One region of the Apibacter sp. B3919 genome, then DNA from elsewhere that is predicted to be linked to it. Evidence: riboswitches for the same ligand, from Rfam matches in the RefSeq annotation. Region 1 holds a riboswitch; the other holds the start of a gene.

Region 1 (8,250 bases):
AATTATTTATAGTTTTTCCTGAAGAATATTCCGATCCATAAAAATAAAGTTTATCTTTATAAAAAGTGAAGTCAGAAACCGCTAAATTCAGTTTATTAATGACTTGATCAGTCGATGGATCAATAACAGCAACGAAAGGTTTTAAATTAGCATAATCGCCTCTTGAAGTAACCCAAATATGATTATTCTTATCTTTTCGTATTCTATGTAAGTTCTTACCGACTTCGATATCGTTAATTTTTGTAAAACTGTTCATGTCAATTACAGAAACCGTTGTGTCATAATCCGGAGAATAATATCCTCCTGAATTAGCAACATAAAGCTTATTATTTACAATAGTCATTTCTTCCGGATTGCGTCCGACAGTAACTTCATTTACAATGGTGCCGTTAGTAAGATCAACTTTGGCAACATATCCTTGTCCGTTGGGAGTAGAACCGGCATATGAAGACACATACGCATAGTCGCCGTTAAATGTAATGTATCTGCAATTTGGAATAGTTATTTTTCCTATATGCTTGGCTGTTTTAGCTTCCATAATTTCAACATAATTAGAACCGTTGATTACGGCATACATTTTATCTTTATAAATTTTTAAATCATTACCTGTATCGCCCAATCCACCTTGATCAGGGTTGATTTTAGTAAAATAGTTATTAAAAAAATCAGCTGTGTCATAATCAAAATAGGATAGAGAAGAGTTGTTTTGTTGATAATTACCTTCATTCAAAATATATAACCCTTTTTTGGCATCCGGTTGGGATATAATGTTTGAATCATCTTCAGACCATGAATCGTCATTACTACAAGAAACAATGAACCCTGTAATAATTACTAAAATTGGTACTAAAAATTTCCTTGCTACCATAGTTTCTAGTTTTTTCATATGTTTAATTTAATGATGATCGTATAGTTTCTACCCGGCATGGGATAATTGGCTACTATGTCGTAATATTTATTAAAAATATTATTGATTTGTAAGGATGCTTTGCATTTGATATGAGTGAAAAATAATTCTCTTGAAAGTTGTATATCATGAGTATACCCAGCTTTTACATGATTATCAGGATTATTAGAAGGAGAATTGTACCGTTCTCCCGTATACATAAAGCTATAATTTAGATTCCAATCTCTGTAAGCAGCTTCTAGAGTAAGTGTCCCACTATGCCAAGGTATATAAGGAAGTTGATTTTTATAATTTAAAATAGGAGAAGATAAATTTTGTGCATCTTCATACGTATAGGTTATAAAGGTTGAAACTAAAACGTTTTTTATTACTATTGAAGTCTTAGAAGATAAATCTAATCCTTTTATTCGTGCTTTACCAAAATTTAACATGGTCCAACGAAATTGTTGTCCTTTGGGATAAGCTATGATTTTATCTTTGACCGTATTATAATAGGCATCAATAGTAAAATCAAAATGAGTAAAATTACCGGAAGTAAAGTTTTTATTTATACGAATACCTGCATCGAACTGATTAGTATATTCAGGTTTTAAGTTTGAATTTCCAAAATCCGTATAGTATAAATCATTAAATGTTGGCATTCTAAAAATTCTCTTATAAAAACCATGAATGCTAATATCTTTAGAATGTAAAGGTTGGTAATTTAAGAAAACAGCAGGAGTAAATTCATTTCTGTCTGAAGCTGTACCCATACTGTTCGTATGTTTCGTTTTTTCTTGCACAAATGTACCTAAAACACTTGTTTGAATTTTAATTTTATCCCAATGAAAAGCAGTAGCTAAAGCGATCATTTCTGTATTTCTCGAAGGAGAAGAGAAATTTTTTAAATCGGCATTCATTCCGTTATGTTGGTAATCTGCAGATAAAGAAATATCCCAAAAAGAAAATAAAGTAACCAGTTGTGAGGATGAAATATATAGTTCATCTTGCTTATAAGTATTGTTAATACGGTTGGAAAATTTATTTCCCCAAATAGAGTCATTAAAAACTTCTAAATTTTTATAATGGGTAAAATCATGAGCATATTTAGCATTTAATGCTATTCTGTATTTTGTGCTGATTATTTTTTCAAAAGATCCCTGCAAAAAGAAATTACGATCCCATTGTTGAGCAAATTGATACCTTTTATACGAATTCTTTAAAACGGCACCGGGTATTCCTCTGCTTGAATTATAATAATATCCTTTCAGATTCCATTTACCATGAGGTAGGATGCCAAATAAATTTCCTTCTGTTCTAAAAGCACTTATGTTACCATTTTGTCTTACAGCGATAGTATCCCAATTACCTTTCTTTTGTTGAAATTTATATTTTCCATCTGAATTAATATATTCCATAGTAAGAGAAGATGAAATTAATGAGGATAATTTTTGTTCCCATAGGAGGAAGGGGTTAATTAAATGAAATGATCCGGAACGATAGGTGGCACCTATATTAGTTTTTTTTTCACCCGTAAAAACAGGACGTTTGGTAGTTAAATAGATACCTCCGGCAGAGCCGAAATCTTTAGCGGGTTGGAATATTTGACTTTTTTGTCCGTTGTATACTGATATTGATTCTAAATTATCCATGGAAAATTTTCCTAAATCAACCATACCATTTTGAGCATTTCCTATGGCTATTCCATCATAAAATACCCCCACGTGTTCGCTTCCCATTCCTCGAATATTAACTGTTTTCATTCCTCCAACACCTCCATAATCTTTAAGTTGAATTCCTGAAAATAATCGTACGGCATCAGCTACCGAAGAGCTGTTTCGATTTTCTAATTCTTTTCCTTTCAATTCTTGGAAAGGAATTATTCCTTTATCATTTCTTTTTCCCGTTGCCAGTATTTCCTGTAATTCTGTTACAGTAATGCTGTCTTTTTTTTCTTGGGAATAAGATAATGGACTCATCAGGCTTATAAAACAAGCAAATACACTATATTTATGATTGATGTTCATCATCATGGAGTCGAATATCTTAAATTACAGATATAGTAAACTAGTTTCCGGAAAAGTAAACAGGAAAAGTGAATATGAAATGCTTTTAATGTTTCAGCCTTGTTCCACGAAAGCTTGTAAAACTATAGTTAAATTTGGCAGGTATTCTGACTTACTTCATTTTAAGAACCTTCCCAAGAAAGCAACTCCTCAGTGGTATATCTCTTAAAACGTACTAGAAGATTACAGCAGCGGGCCTGTTTCGGATTTTCACCGAATTCCCTTTTAAGATTGCATATTTACCGGTAAATAGCAATCACCAAATTTAGGCAAATATAAATAAATATTTTTAGGGCATCTGTATTGATTATTTGGGTCGTACTAATAATTCTAAAAAAAGATTAATTTTTTAAACGAACAATAGTAAGTTGAATTAAAAAATCATTAGATTTGAATAATGAACGTACAACTTCCTGAAAAATTATATTATTCTATAGGCGAAGTAGCGCAGGCTTTTAATGTTAATACTTCACTTATAAGGTTTTGGGAAAAAGAATTTGATAGTATTTCACCCAAAAAGAATAAAAAAGGAGACCGTTTTTTTACCCCAAAAGATATTGAAAATTTAAAAATAATTTTTTATTTAGTAAAAGAAAAAGGATATACCTTAGAAGGAGCAAAAGTTGTTTTACAATCACAAAAAAATTTATCCAAAAAAGTTGAAATCATTGCTCGTTTAGAGTTAGTTAAGACAGAATTAATTAAGTTAAAAGAATTATTAGACGAATAAAAATTTAAATAAAGACAATATGAAATTACCTAAGTTTTTAATGGCAGACAATTCAGATTTTCCTGAAGATTTATTTGTTGTGCACACAGAGTATCCTAGATTTATATTAAATGTAAAAGAAGAGGATGTTGAATGGTTTGATGAATTGGAAGGAGACGAGGAAAAAGTTGATAATGAAGTAATTACATTGGTTCAACAAGCATTCGATTTTTGCGATTCTGAAATCGAAAAATATTGAAGATGATGAGGAGTAATGACCTCTTAGATTTATTATGATATTAAAAAAGTAAGCAGTAAATCACTGCTTATTTTTTTGCTCTTTGATTCGATGGGATTAATTTAATAAATGATATATTTTTTTTAATCATCAACAGCACACCCTTGAATTCTATATTGATTTTTAAATTTTTCTGACCATTTTTTCCATTCTTCCGGTTTTATTTTTTTGTTATTTTCATTTTTCAAAAATGATAGAATGTAATCTTCTGAGAAATCCTTAGGAAAATTTTGCATGGGATCAAATGCATCATTATACCATTTTTCATTAATTAAATAATTAAGTTGATTAACATCAAAATCAAATCCATAATTATGATAGGAATTGGTAGCAGAAGAATTAAACGTAGTTTTCATAACTTCATGATTTAATTGAGCGATCATGTTTTTGTGTTTATGTTTTCTAAAATACAGGGTTGCATTGTATAATTGTTTTTTTTCATCAACTTTTCCATTAATATTTTCCCAGGTTTTAAGCCAAAATTCTTTTTTATGAACACCCATAAGTATTGAAATTAATATCCAATATTTAGTTTTAGTAGTGTTAGATACCAAACCCAATTTATATAAAATACTAAAAAACTTATATTTATTATAAAAAAAACATTTCAGAATGAAAGGAGGGGCAGTAAAAAGATCCGGATAAATGGAAATTATATCGGAATTGATTTTATCATGTTTAAACTGATCAACAAAATTATTATTTCCTGACCAACCTAATTTGAGTAAGGATATATTTTCTTTTTTCATTACTTCATTGATTTCATTCACATTAATTTTTCTCGTAAACCAAACATCATCTTCCGTTATAATGAAATAATCTGAAGCTTCTTTTACTGAATTGACCCAAAGTTGAGTAGGAATTTTAAAGCCATTAATATCTTTTCCTGACTTTAAATTATCTTTAATTGCTTCTTCCTTTTCTATATAATTTTCAGATTTTATAATTTTAATGGACGGGTATTTTAATTTAATTTTATTTAGATATTTTTCAGGAGTTCCATCATCTAAAACTTTAATTGAATAAGTACCCACTACATATTTTTGGATACTGGCTAAGCATCTGTCCAAATAAAAGGGGCGGTTAAAAGATTTAATTAAAATATCCATAGTTTAAAGTTTAGAATAAATTTTACAAATGAGATTAAAAGTATTTCTATTTTTGGAAAATAGAGAATAAAGTATATAATCTAATGATATAGGATAATAGTTACGATATTTTTTTACTAAAAATTTTAATTGATTTGCATCTTTTCTGTAAAAACAAATTTTCATGGCATATAACAAATCTTTTTTACTAATTGGGTAATGAATATCTTCTATATTAATAAATGATTGTGGATTAAATGCATCATAACTGTCTTTACCATTACCAAGCCTTTCTTTATAAAATTCACGGGCTTTATTGATAAACAACCATTGCACTAGTCTGTTTTTGGTTTTTGAAAGTGAATGGTTGGTTTGTCTGTATGAGATTAAAGTATCAGGTAGATTTACAATTTTTTTACCTTCTGAAAATAACCGTAAAATGAGATCATAGTCTTCCGAATAAATCATTTTTTCTCGATAAAAAACTTTTTCATTTCTAAATAGTACAGAAGAATGATAGAATAAATTGTTTTTGAGAATATTTCTTTTTAATTCATGATAATCGGTTAAAGCTATAAAATTATTACAAATAGTATTGTTTTCATCAATTATATGAGCACTGCTGCCTATTAAAAATACATCCGGATTATTCTCCAGAAATTCAACTTGTTTTTCCAATCGTATGGGTAATGCAAGATCATCAGCATCTAATATGGCCAAATATTTACCTTTAGCATTTTCAATTCCGATATTACGGGATTTTATAACAAATAAGTTTTTATCGTTGTTAATAAGCTTGATTCGGGAATCTCTTTTACAAAATTCTTCTATAATTGATTGAGTTCTATCGGATGAGCCATCATTAATAACCAGCAATTCAAAATTAGCATACGTTTGATTGATTACCGATTCAATTGATGCAGATATATGTTTTTCTGCATTGTAAGCAGCCATAATAACCGATACCAAGGGAGTCATAAGTAAGATATATAAATACAAAAGTAAAATATTTTTAATTAATCCGTGTAAAGCGGCTTTTTTTAAGATAAAAAATTTTAGGAAGTGATTCTTACGTCAACTTACAGGTATCCGTAACGAAAAAATGTATGGGAGTAATTAAAAATATAAATAAAATTCCATTAAGATATTTATAATTAATTTGAGTTAAATTCAAAGAAAATTTTTAATTTAGCAAAAAATTTAGGGCGTTCATATATATAGTAGAGATTCTGATAATTAAAGCTCAGGTTTTTATAACAGTATGTAGAGCACCTGAATATAACTTTTTTTAGTTTAGTGTTTTAATTAATTCAGAAAAAAATAAATAGATCATGGTACAAATTCTCTTTAAGATGGTGTTAGTTATTATGGATTACATAATGTCAATGTTAAGTTAATTAGAAAATTATATACATGTGAAAAGTTCAGTTAATGTCAATTAACTGAACTTTTTAATTATTTTTAATAAGTAATCAAATTATGAAAAAATTACTAGGAAGGTTAATGCTGTTCGTTATGGGATGGAGATTTAAAAATGAAGTGCCTGTTAATGAATTAAGAAAATGCGTATTAATTTGTGCTCCCCATACCTCTAATTGGGATTTATATTATTGTTTAGCCAGTTTTTGGTGTTTAAAAATTCCTTATAAAGTAATGATTAAAGATGCTTATACCAAACCTTGGTATGGATTCTTTTTCAAAGCACTCGGATGTTTAGGAGTCGATCGAAGTCAATGGAATAATTTGGTTCAATATTCATCGGAACTAATTAAAAATTCCGATTCGATGGCTTTAATAAATACTCCGGAAGCCACTCGTTCCCGTGCCTTACGATGGAAAAAAGGTTTTTACTATATAGCCAAACAAGCGAATGTTCCTATTGCTCTAGCCTATGCCGATTATAAAAATAAAGTAACCGGTGTTTCCAAATTAATTTATATCGGCAATCAAACGATTGAAGAGATATTTGATCAAATAGAAGACTTTTATAAACCGGAAATGGCTAAATTTCCTGAAAACTATAATCCTAAGATTTATTAAATTAGATTATCTAAATTCTTAGACATTAAAAATATTTTTTTGACTTCTTATATTGCGGAGCAAGTCGGCAACTTTCAGATTATATTTGTAAAATCAGAATTCCGACAAGAATATTCTGTTTATAACTATTGCCTGTAATTTTGATGGATATATAACATATATCAACGTTATGGATGATCGTAATAAGACTCATGATCTGGATAATTGCACCGCATTAAAAGTTATTAATTTCAATGTCCTTCCGCATTATATAAAAGAACCTTTTAATGATTTTGTCCAGCAAATCTATATGATGTTTAGAGGATAACATAGAATTGTCCCTACCAATAATCAACAGAGCTTAATTGTTGATGACAATAATTATACGATTGTCTGAACAATACATTCAAACAATATATAAATTTAATTACACGTTTGATCTTGAGGACAAACTTTATACAATTCAAAATTTAAAATGAACGTAGCATCTTTACTGTTTATGTAATTGGATTCTCTACCGTATGCCAATCGAGAAGGCACGATAATTAAACCTTGTAATACATGGTAAAGGTCATTTTTAGATTTATTAGTTGGCTTGAAATCCTTTAAACCGTCAACAATACCTTTAATTACATAATAGTTTTCACTTTGAATCGTATCGTTTTTGGGCTTTTTATAAAAGAAAGGGTCTTCTTGTGCAACCCCTGAATTATCAATTGTGCTTGATGAAGTATTCAAGGTTGAATATCCATTACCTCCTTCAGTTGCAACAAAATATTTTAAAGAATAATGAATAAGTATATTGTTTTTACCGTCAGCTATATTGGAGGTGTTTATACCCTGATCTGCCTTCGGATTTTTAACGACCCAGTATCCTAAAGGAGATTTTATTGCATTTTTGCTCAAAGGCTCTTTATCATTTGGAGTAACCGAATCAGAAAATTTGGTTACTTTCCCAAGATCATCGAAATAATAGTTATTTAAAAAATTAACAATAGCCATATCATCAGCTGTATTTTGCTCGTCAACGGATAAGGTTGAGGCGTTATTATCATCGCTCCCACACGAAACAAAAAATAAAAGTGAAAAGATACAGGCGGCTAAAAGGGATTTTTTAATCATGTAAATAAAATATGTTAATTTAGTTGCTAATTTACGATTAAATTTAATTTTAAAGACCAATT
Region 2 (8,250 bases), on a different contig from region 1:
ATTTTTGCATTTGCTCCTATTGAAAGATTAGGGTCATTGAATAAATTACCGGCATAGGAGGCCATAAAAGCATAATCTGCCGTTGAAAATCGACTTATTTTATTGTAATCTATATTCCCTTGATTATCGATCAATTGAGTAGTATTCATAATATCATCAACCGCAAATCGGTAGAGCGAAAAACCAATCGTTCCTTCCGTTCCACTGTTTAAAGGAATTGCTGCAGCTGCATATTCATATTTGGCGATGGATTGAAAATATTCTGCATGCATCAAAGCTCCTTGCCAAGCATCTCTGACTTCCGTCAACCCTGCCGGATTCCAATATCCTGCATTTACGTCCGATACACTAGCTATCACTGAATTACCCATCCCAAATGCACGAGCATCTGCTCCTATATTTAGAAATTCATTTGAATACTTTCTAAATGCTTGCGCATGAAGATTTATATTAAAATGAAAAGCCCAAATGAGGATGCTTAAAGTAATTTTTTTTAGAATTTTCCCTTTCAACAAATAGTATTTTTTTGTATAAATAAACTATCGTATAAACGTTGAAAACCGTTATTTATTACTTGCGCTGCCTCGGATTTTTAAAAATAATTATTACTTTTATAACTTAATTTGCTTTGTATTTAACAATACATTATTCATAAATACCTGAAAAAATGAAATATCTTCCTAATACACTAACTCTTGCTAATTTACTTTGTGGTAGCATTGCGTGTATTTTAACTATAATAAAAGCTCCCATTGAATATATTTTAATCCTGCTTTTATGTTCTTTGATTTTTGATTTTTTCGATGGTTTCGCCGCCCGTCTTGCAAAGGTTTCCGGCCCTTTTGGTAAGGAACTTGACAGTTTGGCAGATATTGTAACGTTTGGCGTATTGCCCGGTTTATTTATGTTTACCATGTTGGGAGGAGATGATTTTTATTCTCGTATAAGTACGTTTTCAAACGGATTTATTCATAATAAATACATCGTTTTATTTCCATTTTTTGGATTGTTGATTACTTTATTTTCCGCTCTGCGTCTTGCTAAATTTAATTTAGATGAGGAACAAAGTTATTATTTTAAAGGATTGCCTACTCCTGCAAATACTATCTTGATATTTTCATTATACTATTTACATCAAAATCATACGTATTTATTATTGGATAATTCTTGGTTTCTATTATTCATTACTGCCTTATCAAGCTATTTACTGGTTGCCAATATTCCCTTATTAGCTTTTAAATTTAAAAACTTAACCTGGAAAGATAATTCTCTTGTATACTCTTTCCTTATAATTTGCATAGTATTATTAATTTTCCTTAAAATATCAGCTATACCAATACTTATATTAATTTACTTAATTTTATCAATTATATTTCGAAAAAAAATTATTTCAAATGGAACTAAAACTACATAAATCAATCTGCTTTTTCGATCTTGAAACTACCGGAATAAATATCAGCAAAGACCGGATAGTTGAAATTAGTATATTTAAAGTAAACCCTGACCAATCAAAAGAGAGTAAAACTTGGAGAGTTAATCCTGAAATTCCAATTCCAAAAGAATCGTCTTTAATTCATGGAATTTATGATAAAGATATTGTCGATGCTCCTACTTTTAAAGAAATTGCTCCTCAGGTTCTCGAAATGATTAAAGATTCTGATCTTTCTGGATATAATTCCAATCGATTCGATATTCCATTACTTGCGGAAGAACTTTTGCGAAACGGATTTGAATTTGACATAAAAAAACACCGCCCGATTGATGTTCAAGTAATCTTTCATAAAATGGAACCCAGGAATCTTTCCGCAGCTTATAAATTTTATTGCGATAAGAATTTAGAAAATGCTCATTCTGCTTCTGCAGATACTTATGCTACGTATGAAATATTAAAGGCTCAACTTGAAAAATATGAGGATATTCAAAACGATGTGAAATTCCTTCATGAGTTTACCATGCAAAATAAAAATGCTGATTTGGCAGGATTTGTTGGAATAGATAAGGATGAAGACGAGGTTTTCAATTTTGGAAAATACAAAGGTAAAAAATTGAAAAATGTGTTTTTGAGTGATTTAGGATATTATTCCTGGTTAATGAATGCTGATTTTCCTTTATATTCGAAAAAAATTTTTACAAGAGCAAAATTAAAAAGTGTTTTATGAAATTTATCTGTGTAGGAAGAAATTATAGCAATCACGCGAAAGAATTAAACAATGAGATACCTAAAGATCCGGTTTTATTTATTAAACCGGATACCGCTTTAGCCAGACCCGGTGATGATTGGTATATTCCAGAATTCACTGAAAACCTTCAGCATGAAGTGGAAGTTCTTATAAAAATTTCTAAAGTTGGAAAATACATTCAACCGGAATTTGCCGGAAATTATTACTCTGAAATTGGACTTGGCATTGATTTTACTGCTAGAGATTTACAAGACCGATTAAAAGAAAAAGGGCTTCCCTGGGAAAAATCCAAGGCTTTCGATCGATCTGCTTTAATTGGAAATTTTGTAAGTAAAGATAAGTTTAATTTAGATAATTTGAATTTTTCTTTAGTGAAAAACGGCAATATTCAGCAAAAAGGAAATACTTCAGAAATGATTTTTTCATTTGATTACCTCGTCTCATATATTTCTCAATATTTTACTTTAAAAATGGGCGATATTATTTTTACCGGAACGCCATCGGGAGTTTCAAAGCTTAGTGAAAATGATTTTCTGGAAGGTTTTATTGAAAATGAGAAGTTTTTTGAGGTTAAAATCAGGTAATAGTTTTAATCATTAACCTTCAATTTATAATCCTGACTTTTTGGTACAATAAAAAATTTATTCGGAGACCACTGTGCAATGAAAATTTTGGACACATCATCATATCCTTGTTTTCGTAATTCATTTTTTAGCCAATCTTCTGTTTTATCGATTCCTTCTAAATAGACATGGTTAATTTTGCCATCAATAACCAGTAAGACTGCGTATTTATCATAATCATCCGTAAATGCGGTAATGGAACCGTCTTGTTCCATTTGAGCAAAATATACTTTAGATATATCGTATATACCATTATTTTTTAGTACACTGGCATAAGTCATTATATCAATCTTAGCTTTTTTAAATCCTTCTATATTAAATTTTCCTTTTAATACTAAAGGTATAATAGGACCTTCTACTAACCCTCTTAAACGACTATATTTTTTTGTGAGAAAGGCTATTAAATATACAATGAATGTCCAAATAAACAACACTAAGGCAAATTCCATAATAGAAATATTCGGATTATATATAATTCCACCTACCAAGCCCCCTAAGACTATATTCTGAATTAGATCAATTCCGGAAACTTGGTTTAAAATGGTTCTTCCTACTAATTTAATGTAAATTAAAACGGCGATAAATGCTACTACTAATTTTATCGATATAAATATGTTATCATATATATTGAAGCTTCCGAAAACTGCATTTTTTAGATCCATGATATTCTATATTTGTAATTTAGTGTTATATACAAAAATATAAATTAATTTAATATATTAATGTATAATTATTAAAATGTTTCTTATTTTATTTTAAAGAAATATATACATATAAAATTATAATAAAATGAAAATAAGCTGAAAGCATAATGCTTTCAGCTTATTCTTAACACATAAAATGTATAATCAACTTTTGTTTCTTATCCTATTTTAGCTATTTAAAATTAAAATACTACTAAGACAATTATGATTTTGTTTTAATAAATCATTTTTAAGTTTTAATTTATCGAACTCTAGAATTTTTTAAGTTTTCATTGCATTCTAACCTTTGGTTTAAACGACTTTTAAGAAGTTAAGATCATATTTAAAACATTTATACGTATTATACCGACCGATACTAAAAAGATCGTTTAGTATTGTTCTCGCATTTCTGTTGCTGCTCCTACCATTTCAATTAATGCTTTTTCTGTTTCTTCCCATCCTCTTGTCTTAAGTCCACAATCCGGGTTAATCCACAATTGCTCTACCGGTATACTTTTAATTGCTTTTTTCAATAAGGAAACCATTTCATTTTTGGACGGTATTCTCGGAGAGTGTATATCATAAACACCCGGACCAATATCGTTAGGGTATTTAAATTCTGAAAAAATGTTTAGCAACTTCATATCCGATTTAGAGCATTCTATGGTAATTACATCCGCATCCATATCTGCTATGTTTTGTATGATATCATTAAATTCAGAATAACACATATGGGTATGAATTTGTGTTTGATCTTTTACCCCACAGGATGCAATTCTAAATGCTTTTATAGCCCACTCTAAATAGGTTTGCCAATCTTTTTTTCGTAACGGCAGCCCTTCTCTTATGGCCGGTTCATCTATTTGAATAATTCGTATTCCCGCTTTTTCCAAGTCTACTACTTCTTCTCTAATGGCTAATGCAATTTGGAAACAGGTATCTTTTCTCGGTTGATCGTCTCGTACAAAACTCCATTGCAATATAGTTACCGGTCCAGTCAACATACCTTTTACATTTTTATTTGTTAAGGATTGTGCATAGGAAGACCATTTCACAGTCATAGGATTAGGCCTGAATATATCGCCATAAATGATGGGTGGTTTCACACAACGGCTTCCATAACTTTGTACCCATCCGTTTTTGGAAAATGCAACTCCTTCTAATTGTTCTCCAAAATATTCCACCATGTCGTTTCGCTCAAACTCCCCGTGAACCAATACATCTATACCTATTTTTTCTTGGAATCGTATTGTTTTTTCAATTTCCTTTTTAATCAGCTCTTCATATTCTAAAGGTGTTATCAATCCTTTTTTTATTTTAGATCTCCAACTTCTGACTTCGGATGTTTGAGGAAATGAGCCGATCGTAGTTGTTGCAAATAAAGGCAACTGCAAGGCTTCAGATTGTTTTTTCTTTCGTTCTGAAAATATGGAATTTCTTTTATCTTCTACTTTTTCAATATTCCTTATTTTTTCTTTTACTTTTTCGTTATGTATTAAAGCTGATGTTTTTCTGCTGGTTGCAGCCGCTATATTTTCCTGTAATTTTTTTTGTAAATCCGGGGAATCTTCTTTAGACGCAAGCTTTTTTAAGGTTACTACTTCATCGATTTTCTGTTTTGCAAAAGCCAACCAATTTTTAATTTCCGATGAAAGGGCTTTTGTATCTGTTTCCAATTCCAAGTCAACCGGACTATGAAGAAGTGAACAAGAAGGAGCTATTAAAATTCGGTCTTTACCAATTTTGGAAACAGCTTTTTGAATAAGTTTCAAAGATTTTTCGAAATCATTTTTCCATATATTTCTTCCATCAACGATCCCTAAAGAAAGGATAAGTTTTTCCGGAATTTTATCTAAAACTTCATCTAATTGTTCCGGACAACGTACCAAATCTATATGTAATGCTTGTACGGGTAGATTAAAAGCAAGTGCTAAATTGTCTTTCAATCCGTCAAAATAGGTAGTTAGTATTTTATTTATATAAGGAAATTGTTTATGTATTTCTTTATAGGCATATTGGTAGGATTCTTTCGCTTTTTCATCTAAATCCAAAGCTAAGAAAGGCTCATCAAACTGCACCCATTCAACTCCTTCTGTCTTTAATTTATTTAGGATTTCTATATAGACAGGAAGAATATTTTTTAGTAAATCCAGCTTATTGAAGTTTTCCTCTTTTTCTTTTCCCAACAACAAATAAGATACAGGGCCTATTATAACCGGCTTTGTATGGATTCCTGCATTTTTAGCTTCTAAATATTCATCAATAATTTTTGTTGAAAACAAGGAAAATTTCTGATTACTTTCAAATTCAGGGACAATGTAATGATAATTGGTATCAAACCATTTGGTCATTTCCATGGCTTTTATATCAATACCTTCTTTTTGATGTCCTCTTGCCATGGCAAAATATAAGTCTAATTCTGTATTTGATTTATCCAGTATTACCTTATTATATCTTTTAGGGATAGCCCCGACCATTAGTGACATATCAAGTACCTGATCGTAATAAGAAAAATCATTAGATGGGATCCAATCAATCCCTAATTTTTGTTGAGTTACCCAGTTTCGGTGCCGGATATCTTTACTTGTTATCATCAGTTCTTCGACTGACGCTTTACCTGCCCAATATTTTTCACAGGCTTTTTTAAGTTCTCTGTCACTACCAATACGCGGATAGCCAAGATTGTGTGTTTGCATTTTTATAACTTTTTAAACGATTATATTATAAAAAGCTCTTATTGCTAAACTTCACAATGCTCTCTTTCTTTGTTAAATAAAATCAAATTTCAAAACAATTTTTGACATACAAGTAAACTAATTATTCTAATGATCTTAAAGTTTCTCGTAGCCCAATTATATTTTTTGTGATCTTGCTTTTACTCGCGAAAGCATTGTCAATTAAGAATAGGCAGGTCTCCTGGCTTATAACATTTTATCTACCTTCTCACCGTTTAAATCGGCAATGGTTTTTATTGATAAAATTTTTTTTAGGTTACTTACAGTTGCGCGTCAGCTCATGATTCACACATGATTCCCTATTAAGTCGTTTTTACACAGCACCTTATTCTTGTTGATAAAGAAATTAAGTAAAGAACTTATATATACAAAGATAAAAAACCTTTGCTTTTATTTCTTTATTAAAATAAATAAAAATTAAAACTTGGTTTTTGTTTTTATTTTACTACTATTTTATGTTTTTATTAGTATAATTCTTTAAGTTGATCTTTAGAAAATCCTTTAAATTCAGATAAGTTTCCATTTTTAATTTTTAATACCCATTCAGGATCTGCAAGTAACGCTCTTCCTACTGCTATTAAATCAAATTCGCCTGCATCTAATCTTCTATTTAATTCGTTAAGAAAATTATTAGAAGCCTCAAAACTTTGTCCTTTGAATGCCCCTAAGAAATCCCCGGTAAGCCCCACAGATCCTACACTTATGGAAGGTTTGCCCGTTATTTTTTTTGCCCATCCTGCAAAATTTAAATCGGAATTTTCAAATTCGGGCTCCCAAAATCTTCGTTGTGAGCAATGAAAAATATCAACTCCGGCATCTGATAACGGTAGTAACCATTCTTCCATTTCTTCCGGTGTCTTTGCCAATTTTGCGGAATAATCTTGTTGTTTCCATTGTGATAAGCGTAATATTATAGGAAAATCTTCTCCTACCGCATTTCGAACCGCTTTTACAACTTCAATGGCAAAACGACTCCTTTCGGCCAGGGTAGCTCCTCCCCATATATCATTTCTTTTATTGAGCTTATCCCAAAAGAATTGATCGATCAAATATCCGTGCGCTCCATGCAATTCCAGAGCATCAAAACCTATTTTTTTGGTTTGGTAAGCTGCTTCTGCAAAAGCCTCAATTGTATTTTCAATATCACTTTCGCTCATTTCTTTTCCGCCTTTTGTTTCCGGATTTAAAAGTCCGGATGGTCCCTCAAAAGGCTCTGATGGTGTCCAGTTTTTATGGGCAGGTATTATTCCCATATGCCAAAGTTGCGGAGCTATTTTACCACCTTTAGCATGAACTTCTTCAACCACCTTTTTCCAACCTTCTAAGGCTTGTTCTCCATAAAATACAGGTATATTGGGATCATTGGAAGATGCCGCCCTGCGAACAACGGTTCCTTCTGTTATAATTAAGCCCACTTCGGCCTGTGCTCTTCTTTGATAATAATCAGCTATTTGTTTACCGGGGATTCCATCATAAGCAAATGATCGGGTCATAGGCGCCATGACTATTCTGTTTTTTAATGACAGTTTTTTTGATGTAAACGGTTGAAATAATTTATGTACCATTTTAATTTATATCGTAGTTATTATTTAATTTCATATTCTAAACGAATGGTAATGCTTGCTGTTTTTTTCTTGGATGATACATTAAATGCTCCTCCCCAAGAGTAATCATCTTCAGATGAATTTTGAGCAGTTATTTGAAAAACCCCTTGATTGGCATTTTTTAATTTGCCTATTTTACAACCGGCGTTAATTGCTATTTCTTCTGCTCTTTTTTTTGCATCTTTGGTTGCATCTGAAATCATCTGTATTTTTAAATCAGATAATTTAGTATAGTAATATAAAGGCGATCGGGAATAGAGTTCTACTCCGTTATTAATCAATTCTGTAATTTGACGGGAAAGATCTTCAACTTTTTTCACATTTTTAGATTCTATGGTTATGGTTTGATTTAATTCATACCCCGTAAATATATTTTGATTTATTCCTTCATTGTATCTACTATCATATTGTTTACTTATTTCTAC

The links. Region 1 has a riboswitch for cobalamin ahead of J3U20_RS06040 (TonB-dependent receptor). Riboswitches for the same ligand answer to the same signal wherever they lie in the genome.
Region 2: another riboswitch for cobalamin. It lies ahead of metE (5-methyltetrahydropteroyltriglutamate--homocysteine S-methyltransferase); the one in region 1 lies ahead of J3U20_RS06040 (TonB-dependent receptor).

The regions. Positions count from the first base shown of each region.
Region 1 is NZ_JAFNMG010000002.1:622,730-630,979, forward strand. Features, by position in the region: gene J3U20_RS06035 (YncE family protein) at 1-886, opposite strand, end outside; gene J3U20_RS06040 (TonB-dependent receptor) at 883-2,865, opposite strand; cobalamin riboswitch at 3,032-3,231, opposite strand; gene J3U20_RS06045 (MerR family transcriptional regulator) at 3,350-3,682, shown strand; gene J3U20_RS06050 (hypothetical protein) at 3,702-3,920, shown strand; gene J3U20_RS06055 (glycosyltransferase family 2 protein) at 4,043-5,068, opposite strand; gene J3U20_RS06060 (glycosyltransferase family 2 protein) at 5,072-6,025, opposite strand; gene J3U20_RS06065 (1-acyl-sn-glycerol-3-phosphate acyltransferase) at 6,527-7,087, shown strand; gene J3U20_RS06070 (hypothetical protein) at 7,257-7,394, shown strand; gene J3U20_RS06075 (hypothetical protein) at 7,490-8,188, opposite strand.
Region 2 is NZ_JAFNMG010000003.1:172,951-181,200, forward strand. Features, by position in the region: gene J3U20_RS06785 (PorV/PorQ family protein) at 1-512, opposite strand, end outside; gene J3U20_RS06790 (CDP-alcohol phosphatidyltransferase family protein) at 668-1,414, shown strand; gene J3U20_RS06795 (3'-5' exonuclease) at 1,395-2,159, shown strand; gene J3U20_RS06800 (fumarylacetoacetate hydrolase family protein) at 2,156-2,764, shown strand; gene J3U20_RS06805 (DUF421 domain-containing protein) at 2,770-3,465, opposite strand; gene metE (5-methyltetrahydropteroyltriglutamate--homocysteine S-methyltransferase) at 3,876-6,182, opposite strand; cobalamin riboswitch at 6,375-6,564, opposite strand; gene J3U20_RS06815 (NADH:flavin oxidoreductase) at 6,686-7,786, opposite strand; gene J3U20_RS06820 (SIMPL domain-containing protein) at 7,807-8,250, opposite strand, start outside.